2 regions of the Cognatiyoonia sp. IB215446 genome follow, and region 2 is predicted to be linked to the other one. Evidence: riboswitches for the same ligand, from Rfam matches in the RefSeq annotation. Region 2 holds a riboswitch; the other holds the start of a gene.

Region 1 (5,047 bases), on a different contig from region 2:
GTCCGTCGCAGCTCGGCCCAGTTTTTCGTCAGCTGGCTCACGAAATCGATCCGGTCCCCGCGCGCTTGATAGGTGGCGATGGGGCATTCGGTGGCCTCATCAAAGAATGCCTCACCCTTGAAGCTTACTGCGCGGGAGAGGATGCGCCCGTCGACCTCCGGCAGCGCCACGTTCATTGCGATGTCGCGGGCGGTCAGGCCCTGCTGTCCATCTGCCCATGTGGCCTCAGCGGCGCCGGATAGGATCACTTGAAAGATAGGCGCGTTGTTAGTGATGAGCGGGTTTTCAGGGCTGTCATCGCCCTCATGCGGCGAACCGGTGGCGAAGGAGGTGCAGTTGAGGATGACGTCAGGCGGGGCGGCCTCAAACAGGGTTTTGAGCGTTGCGGTGCTGACGGGGTCCTTGAGGCTGGCCACGAAGATGGGGAGTGGATTGAGACCTGCGCGGCTGAGGCTGCGGGTGAGCTTGTTGATCGGGTTGAGGCCGCCGCCCTGAACAAGGGCGCGGTAGAAGATGATGGGGATGATCGGTGCACCATCGGTCCAGCCTGCCTTGGCCGCATCCAGATCGGCGATGCCCGCGCCGGGCCAGTAGATGCCCGCGCGTAAGAGCGGTGCGGGTGCGCTGGGTTTGTCCCCGTCATCCAGTAGGGCCTGGGCATAGCGCAGGAGGTTGTTGCTGTTTTGCGGGCCACCTTCGATCAGGTAGGACCAGAGCGTATCGTAATCCTCCGGCGCGACTGTGGAGAGTTCGCGCAATTCCGGGTCCGGTTTGTCGTCACCGGGCAGGGCCACGAAGGGGACGCCAGCCTCGTGCAGCCGAGCAGCATATTGGGTCAATCCGTATTTCCAGTAGCCCGCGCCACCCAGAATACGGGCAATCACGAGACGGGATTTCGTGGCGCAATTGTCGAGGTGCAGATCGACCGACATTGGATGGGTCAGATGCATCATATTGGCCAGCCGCAGGGTGGGCGGCTTCTCCATCTCGGCCCGCGCATCCGAGAGGGCGGCGAGTTCTGTATCCGCTGCCGAAATGATGACGACGTCTGCGGGTGTCTGGTTCAGATCAACCGGTTCGGTGCCGTCAGCGATGGCGCCAGGGGTGGCGGCGAGCAGGTGCATTTCAGGTTGAGGCCCCGGATCGGGGTCTGGGACGGCCTTGCGTCCAGTTCACAGCGTCTTCTCCATGAAGACTGACCGGGTTGCCGTCATGTAGGGGCCGAAGGCTTCGCAGGTTTTATATCCATTGCGCACATAGAGCTTCAGGGCAGCGACCAACGCATCACCGGTTTCCAGCTTCAGGACGGGCAGGTTTTCTTCGCGGGCCTGGTCCTCGATCTGGCGCAGGATGGCGTCGGCCACGCCTTTGCCGCGCGCCTCTTCGGCGACGAACATGGATTTGATTTCGCCGTAGCCTTCGCAGGTCTTGAGCGCGCCCGTGCCAACGATCTCATCGTCTTCAAGGGCGGTGAAGAAGTGGATATCCGGGGCGACCAGCGCGTCGAAATCGAGGAAGAAGTTCTCTTCCGGTGGAAAGAGTGAGCGCATCAGCGCATGGCTTTGCTCGAGCAAAGCCTTGGCGCCGGGATGGTGCGGGTCATTCCGTTCGACGATAATCATGCGGCGAGCGCTGCTGTGATGGCCGCATGATCAAGCCCGGCCTCACCGATCACAACCAACCTTGTGTCGCGCGCGGCATCGCCGAACGGCTGATCGAAATAGGTGTCGACGCGCGGACCTACGGCCTGCAGCGTCAGCCGCATCGGTTTGCCGGCGACCGCGACGAAGCCTTTCAGGCGCAGAATACCATGCGCGCGGATTGTGTCGGCCACCTGTTCGGCGAAGGCGTTTGCATCCGCGACTTCGCCGCGCGTGATGATGAAGCTTTCGAATTCATCATGGCCGTGCTCGTGTTCATGATCGTGATCATCGTCATCGTGGTGATGATGATGGTGGTGGATTTCGTGGCGGCTTTCGAGGTCAGCTTCGGCCCCGATGCCCTGACCGAGCAGTACGTCGACCGGAAGCGCGCCCATGGCGGCTTTGACCACCTGCACGCCGTCACGGGACTCGGTTTTGAGGCGGTCGGTCAAGACACCAGCCTCATCTTCGTTCAGAAGGTCGGCCTTGTTTACGACGATCATGTCAGCGCAGGCGACCTGATCCTCGAAGAGCTCTGACAGCGGCGTTTCGTGATCTAGATTGTCGTCCTGCGCGCGCTGGGCATCGACCGCAGCCACATTATGTGCGAACTGGCCATCATGGACGGCGCGGCCATCCACAACTGTCACGACCCCATCAACGGTCACTTTGGTAGAGATGCCAGGCCAGTTGAACGCGCGGATCAGCGGTTGCGGCAGGGCGAGACCGGAGGTTTCGATGACGATGTGATCGGGCTTGTCCTCGCGGCTGAGAAGCTGCTCCATGGTCGGGATGAAGTCATCGGCCACGGTGCAGCAGATGCAGCCATTGGAAAGCTCTACGATATCGTCTTCGGTGCAGGTTTCCTCACCGCAGCCTTTCAGGATATCGCCATCGACGCCGAGATCGCCGAATTCATTGATGATGAGCGCGATCTTCTTGCCTTCGGCGTTTTGCAGCATGTGGCGGATGAGGGTCGTCTTTCCGGCGCCAAGAAAGCCGGTGACAACGGTGGCAGGGATCTTTGCGGGCATGTTGTGTCCTATCGCGTTTGGTCAGATGTCATGCAGTCACGCCGCATGCTTTGGGGACTAAGCGGTCGTGGTCCGCCTGATATCCAATGAAGACACCGCCTGTGCGCGGTGAGCTGCCGGGCTTGCTGGATTAAGCGTGGTGCGATGAACGGCACCTGATGCGATAGACATGTTGATCCTCCTTTACCGTCATCCCCGACGGCAGGTTGCGTTACTTTGCATGGCTGGTCTCCTGGCTTGCGGGTCTCGGCATTTTGCGGCCTTCCCGGGATTGCCCCAGTGGCATTGTCGCAAACGCTCTCCGCATACAGTCGCGGGGGCGGCTGTGGCTTGAGGTCTCTGAGGTAGATCGACCCGTCCACATTCCCATTTCATCCCCTGATGCTGGGCATCGGCGGGGAACCATACGCGTTATGTGTGCGCCTTTGGAGGCAGAAGGGTCAAGGTGGAAAGCGACGCTTACAGGGCAGCGGGCGGCTTTGCTTGACAGGTCGGATGCCTCCGGCGGGGGTTTTTTGGACCATGATGAAGGGGTGAGGTTCAATATCTTGTGGATAAGTGGCCGGTTTTGGCCTTATCTAGCGTACCCGCGTTGACTCGCGCCATCGCGAAGGGACAGAATTTGTCAACTTGAGGGAATCAAGAGCAGGACATCGCGTGCGGTTTAGCAAGCTCCGACTGAATGGCTTTAAAAGCTTTGTTGATCCAACCGATCTGATCATCGCGGATGGTCTGACGGGCGTGGTCGGCCCCAATGGTTGTGGAAAGTCGAACCTCTTGGAAGCCTTGCGCTGGGTCATGGGTGAAAACCGCCCCAAGGCCATGCGCGGCGGGGGCATGGAAGATGTGATCTTTGCCGGTGCCTCCACCCGGCCTGCCCGGAACTTTGCCGAAGTGTCGCTGATCATCGATAATGGAGAACGGCTGGCCCCGGCGGCGTTCAACGACAGCGATAATCTGGAGATCATTCGTCGGATCACGCGCGATGCGGGCTCGGCCTATAAGGTTGGAGCAAAGGACGTGCGCGCACGGGATGTGCAGATGCTGTTTGCCGATGCCTCCACCGGGGCGCATTCGCCCGCCTTGGTCCGGCAGGGGCAGATCGCGGAACTGATCAACGCGAAACCCAAGGCGCGCCGCCGTATTCTGGAAGAGGCAGCCGGGATTTCGGGCCTTTATCAGCGGCGTCATGAGGCGGAACTGAAGTTGAAAGGGGCCGAGACGAACCTCACGCGCGTTGATGACGTGATCGAACAACTGGCCTCACAGCTTGCGCAACTGGCCCGGCAGGCCAAACAGGCCGCGCGCTATCGCGAGATCGGGGAGAAGCTGCGCAAGGCGGAGGGCATGTTGCTTTACCGCCGCTGGAAAGAGGCCGACGAGGCGCTTTTGGCCGCGTCCGAGCAGTTGCGCGAGCGGACAACCGCGGCAGCGCAGGCTGAAAAAGCGGCGCGCGAGGCCGGCAAAGCGCGTCAGGGGGCGGAAGATGCGCTGCCCCCCTTGCGTGAGGAAGAGGCGATTGCGGCAGCGGTTCTGCAGCGCCTGCAGGTGCAACGGGATACGCTAAAGGATCAGGAACAGCGTGCGCTTGATATGATCGAGACGCTGCGCGCCCGCATCGACCAGCTCGGTCGCGATATGGAGCGTGAGGCTGGACTGAACAAGGATGCGGGCGAGACGATTGAACGGCTTGAATGGGAAGCGCGGGAAATCACGAAGGCCGGAGAGGGCCATGACAAGCGGCTGGATGCAGCACAGGTGGCAGCACGCGAGGCGGCGGGTGTGTTGCAGGAACGCGAGGCTGATACGGCGCGGATGACAGAGGATGTGGCGCGTCTGGCGGCGCGGCATCAATCCGCACAGCGCTTGCTGGATGATAGTCGCACGACGTTGGAAAAAAGCGAGGCTGAGGCCGCGCGTGCCAAGGCAGCCATGGATGAGGCGCGCGCGAACCTGACAAAGGCCGAGGCCGATTTTGCAAGTGCCGGTGAGGCCGAAAAGGCGGCGATCGCGGCCGCTGAGGCCGCCGATACAGCGCTCGTGGCCACCGAAGCAGCGCGCGCCGAAACCCAATCACGCGAAAGCGAAGCGCGCGCTTTGCGATCGGAGGCGGAAGGCGAGGCAAATGCGCTGCGCGCCGAGGTGGCCGCATTGGCCAAGCTGGTGGAACGCGACACCGCCGAGGGCGGGCAGGTCCTTGACCTTTTGCGCGTCGAAGGCGGCTATGAAAAGGCGCTGGGCGCAGCATTGGCCGACGATTTGCGCGCACCCGCTGTCGGCGCTGAGGCCAAGTCGGGCTGGGCTTTGTTGCCGGGCTATGCAGCACCGCAGACATTGCCCGATGGCGTGAAGGCGCTGACCAACTATGTG
Region 2 (5,047 bases):
TCAGCAGGATATCGGCGGGCGAGTTTGCACCTTCCGCTTCCATACGTGCAATTAGCTCATCCGCATTGCCTTCAATCCGGTTGATCGTGATGCCGGTCATATCGGTGAAGTCGGAATAGAGCCGCTCATCAGTGTCGTAATGACGCGATGAATAAAGGTTCAGTTCACCCTCGGCATAGGCCGAGGATGCGATCGCCGTCAGCGCGGTTGCGCCGATAAGAAGTGCTTTGGTGGTCTGTGTCATGATCCAATCCCTGTTTTATGAGCGTTTTACTCAGGAATTGCATTTACCATGTTTCAAGCCAATGTCCAGATTCCTGAGCGAAATTGTCAGATTGACATGGGTGACAAAATCACTCAGGTTTGGACTCATCTTCCAGCCACCCGTGTTCGCAGCAGGGGAAGCCCGACAAATCACCCGATGAAAGGACTTCTCGTCATGCCCAAACCATTGGACAGCTCGAAAACGACCAAACAGGACGACCAGCTCTCGGTGCCGACCAAGGCCGAGCTCCTCGAAGCGTTGCAACACGATGGCAGCCGTGCGGGATTGCAGCTGGAATGGATGCTTGACCGCTGCGCCGGACGTGAGGGGCGGCTGTGATGGGTATGCCAAAGATGATGCCGCAACCGACGCAACCTACCCAACATCTGCCCTGCTTTGATGCGCGCGATATGGTCAGTGATGAAGGCCAGGCCAATATCGTGCTGGACGATCAAGTCTATGTCTTGCGTATCACACGCGCGGGCAAGTTGATCCTGACAAAATGAATGCGTCCCTTGCACATCGTGGCGCGGCCACTGTTGCTGTTATTGATGATTTTGACGGGCTGACAGCCGCTGCTGTTATCTACCTGCGCATGTGGTGCGAAGGTCCAGAGACGCAAACGAACGTCATGAATGACCTGATCAACACGCTGGGAAGAGGACGCGGGCACAATGCGGTTGCCGCCTTTGCAGAGCTTTGCAGCATGTGTGTTCGGCACGGACGCCGCCCGCTTTGCCGCCATGGGTTAAATTGCCGCTGTGTTGGTGCCGATGAGGCCAGCTTTGCCCATTTCGTGGCGAGCGCCGCAGACGGAGAGCGTGAAGATGCCATGATGATCGCTATGCTGCTGGTCCGTCCCGACATGGCCCCTGCCCTGACCAGCCTAGCCGCGGATTTCGGCCTCGCGCTCAAACAAATGAACCTCGCCGCGCCCAAAGCGGTCGCGAAGAAGCCAATTCATCAACCAGTACTTCACTAACAGGGAAAAACCTCATGAAATCCACGTATCTCGCGTCAACGGCACTCTGTCTGGCACTTGCGACGCCTGCTCTGGCGGTCGAAAAAACGGACGTCCTCGACACTTATGCCGATATGGCGGCCGCAAAATATACTGACAGCTTAACATCTGCGAAAGTGCTGCAAACTGCGATCAACGCGCTTGTTGCCGATCCGTCGGCGGAGCACCTGGAGGCCGCGAAGGAAGCTTGGCTTGCCGCCCGCGTTCCTTACCAGCAGACTGAGGTTTTCCGCTTCGGCAATGCCATCGTCGATGATTGGGAAGGCAAGGTGAACGCGTGGCCACTCGATGAAGGGCTGATCGATTACGTAGATGCCTCTTACGGTGGTCCAACGGATGAGAACGCCGCAGCGACGCTGAATGTGATCGCCAATGCGTCTTTCACGCTGTCTGGTGAGACTGTGGATGCATCCACTATCACGCCCGCACTTTTGGAAGACACACTCCAAGAGGCGGACGGGGTGGAGGCGAATGTCGCCACCGGATACCACGCGATTGAGTTCCTTCTGTGGGGGCAGGACCTCAACGGGCACGGGGCGGGCGCAGGCAACCGCCCCTGGACAGACTATGCGCAGGGCGATGCTTGCACGAACGGCAATTGCGACCGCCGCGCGGAATATCTGGTGGCGGCAACCGACCTCCTGATCTCAGATTTGGAATGGATGGCCGCGCAATGGACTGATGGTGGTGCGGCCCGCGCTGAATTGATGGCCGACGCTGATGCAGGCATTGCTGCAATGCTAACCGGTATGGGCTCGCTTTCTTACGGCGAAACTGCTGGTGAGCGGATGCGCCTTGGCGTGATGCTCAACGATCCCGAGGAAGAGCATTCTTGCTTTGCCGACAACACGCATAATGATCACTTCTACAATGGTGTGGGCATCCAGTCTGTCTATCTTGGCAGTTATACGGGCATCGACGGCACCGTGGTAAGCGGACCATCGCTTTCCGATCTGGTGGCCGAAGCCGATCCTGCGCTGGATATGGAAATGAAAGCGAAATTGTCCGATGCCGTGATGGCCCTGGGCCGCATCAAAACTGCGGCCGAGGCGGGCTTTACCTATGATATGATGCTTGCGCGTGGCAATGATGCCGGCGAAGCTTTGATCATGGGCGGCGTGAACGGGCTGATCGACCAAACGCGGTCCATCGAACGCGTCATCGCCGTTCTGGGCGCCGATGGGATCGAAATCGAAGGATCGGACAGCCTCGATAATCCAGAAGCCGTTTTTCAATAACTGACCTAAAAAGCTCGAAAACCGGGGCGGTGCTTTGGTGGCACCGCCCCTTCTCTTTTGAGCAAGTTGGTATTTGGTCGTTGCATCTTCTTCAAAAAGCTTTGGGTGAATGCGTGCGCCGCTACTTGACATTACCATCGCTAAAATTATCCAAAATTTACTTCGGTTCTGGCGCATCAAGTGCGTCGGATGAAAAGAGAACGCAGTGAGCACTCAAGATCTAAATCTGCGGCTGTCCCCGCAACTGCAAGCGGTGAGCGAAGCCGGAATGACCAATGACGCACCAGAGCGCCAGTAACGAAGGCCTGGCAAAGCTATGACCCGCGAGCAAGGAAACCGCCATGCGATTGCGATATCTTCTTCTGCTCTTTCTTCCCGCCTCCGCAATGGCGGAGGCAGTCCAGATTCCCGGACCGCCAGGGCCGCTGGAGGCAGAGCAGATCGCACCGGAAGGTGCAGCGCATGCTGTGGTGATTGTACCGGGATCAGGGCCGACCGACCGCGATGGGAATTCTCCCCAGTCCGGGCTCGCCACTGATACCTACAAGCTACTCGCCGAAGGGTTGGCGGTGCATGGTATCGCATCATTGCGCATCGATAAGCGCGGTTTCTTTGGCAGCGAGGCGGCCATCGCTGATCCAAACGATGTCACCATTGCGGCCTATGCCGATGATTTGCGCGGCTGGGTGAACCGTGCTTCCCAGATTGCGCCATGCGTCTGGATTGCCGGACATTCCGAAGGCGGGCTGGTGGCCTTGGTAGCGGCAAAGGACCCGCCTGCCAGCCTTTGCGGTCTGATCCTTCTTGCAACACCCGGGCGACCTGTCGGGCAGTTGATGATCGCGCAGTTTGAAGCCAATCCGGCCAATGCGCCAATCATGCCGGAAATCAGGTCTATCGTGACCGACCTGGAAGCTGGCACAGGCCGCGATCCAACCGACATATCGCCGGTCTTGCAGTCGCTTTTTTCACCCAGCCTCCAGCGCTATATGATTGATCTCTTTTCCTACGATCCTACTGCTATCGCCGCAGACTGGAATGGTCCCGCGCTGATCATGCAAGGTGATGCAGACGTGCAAGTCAGCCTGGATGATGCGAACCTGCTCAAAGGTGCGATGCAGCAGGCGCGGCGCGTAAACCTGCCTGGCGGGACCCATATGCTGAAAGAGGCGGTCCCTGGGGATCCTCTCGCCGACTACTACGACCCCACGCTACCGCTGCACGATATGGTGCTGCCCAGCATCGTCGATTTCATTTCGGAAAACGGGACAACTGATTGACAGAGTCCGCGTACTGGTCACTGAGACGTGCTGGCTTGCACAAAGGTTAGGTCAAATAATCGGATTGACGCCGATCACGCGTGGGTGGAGCCACAGCAGCCCCACATAAACAAAACCAGCAACAACGATGCGCAAAGCATCGCTGACCGGTGCTGACATGAAAGCAACCGCATGAGCCTGACGGCCCATGTCATCTTTGAGCATCTGCCACCCCTGCCCCATCTCGCGGCGTTTGCGGCGATCAACAAGCAGCCCACCAAAGCTGGCAAAACCTGCGAAGACACCAAACAGGATCACATGCGCCAGATCACCATTCGGGATCAGATGGGCCAGCGCCCACACTGCAAGTGCTGTCAGCAGAGGATGGCGTGTCAGGCGCACAATGCCCGGTCGCTGTGGGTCGAATAGGTAATTTTGCGCGCCGCCAAAGGAAAACGGATTTGGGCGTCCAAGCCCCAGGCTGAAGATGATGCAAGACAGTCCCATCAGGATCAGTGCAACACCATTTTGCCAAGGCGCCCAAGACCAAAGGGGGACAAAGGGTGCCTGTCCCGCGGCAATGATCAACCATGTCAAGGCACCCAATGACAATGCCCCGTAGGCCAAACCGAACCCACGCGGGCCAAGCGCCCGCACCAGAATGGGTCGCAAGGGTGGCCTGACAGGCAAAGAATGCGTGACAAAAAAGGCGATGAAAGCCACGATAAAACCAGCCCATGCCATGTTTATCGCCCTCGCTTCGCCAGCGATAAGGCGTATAAGACACTGCAAAACGTTTCCGTTACGATCATCAACCTATGTCCTGTATCGTATTTCAGCATGATCGACTTGCTGGTCTTGCGCTTAATTACTTCAAAGGGTTCGGACATCGTGAGCAAGTACCAAAAGCGCCCACGGCAATTGTTTTCTGCCCGGTGTAGTGCACCTTCACAAAGGCGGGCACCATGACACTGATCAAGTCGCTCCTGCGCTTGGCAGGTCGCCCGTTTTGGACAGTGGCAGGTGTTGTTTCTGTCGCAATAGGTGCTGTGGGCGTTGTGCTCCCCCTTTTGCCGACCACACCATTTATGATCCTTGGTGCATTCTGTTTCGCCAAAGGCTCACCCCGGTTGGCCCACGCCTTGGAACGAAACCGTATCTTTGGACCCATGATCACCGATTGGCGCGCATATGGATCCATTGCACCGCGCTATAAACTAATCGCCCATGTGATGATGGTAGCGGCTCTACTTCTCAGCATCGT

The links. A riboswitch is a leader RNA that binds a small molecule or an ion and turns the genes downstream of it on or off. The one in region 2 is predicted to bind cobalamin.
Positions count from the first base shown of each region.
Region 1: another riboswitch for cobalamin. It lies ahead of cobW (cobalamin biosynthesis protein CobW); the one in region 2 lies ahead of SLH49_RS22100 (alpha/beta hydrolase).

Region 1 is NZ_JAXBMD010000001.1:414,458-419,504, forward strand. Features, by position in the region: gene cobN (cobaltochelatase subunit CobN) at 1-1,124, opposite strand, end outside; gene SLH49_RS02090 (GNAT family N-acetyltransferase) at 1,173-1,622, opposite strand; gene cobW (cobalamin biosynthesis protein CobW) at 1,619-2,677, opposite strand; cobalamin riboswitch at 2,882-3,099, opposite strand; gene smc (chromosome segregation protein SMC) at 3,335-5,047, shown strand, end outside.
Region 2 is NZ_JAXBMD010000014.1:1,829-6,875, reverse strand. Features, by position in the region: gene SLH49_RS22125 (extracellular solute-binding protein) at 1-244, opposite strand, end outside; gene SLH49_RS22120 (hypothetical protein) at 440-604, shown strand; gene hemP (hemin uptake protein HemP) at 604-771, shown strand; gene SLH49_RS22110 (hypothetical protein) at 768-1,247, shown strand; gene SLH49_RS22105 (imelysin family protein) at 1,262-2,524, shown strand; cobalamin riboswitch at 2,677-2,883, shown strand; gene SLH49_RS22100 (alpha/beta hydrolase) at 2,866-3,804, shown strand; gene SLH49_RS22095 (NnrU family protein) at 3,856-4,527, opposite strand; gene SLH49_RS22090 (YbaN family protein) at 4,749-5,047, shown strand, end outside.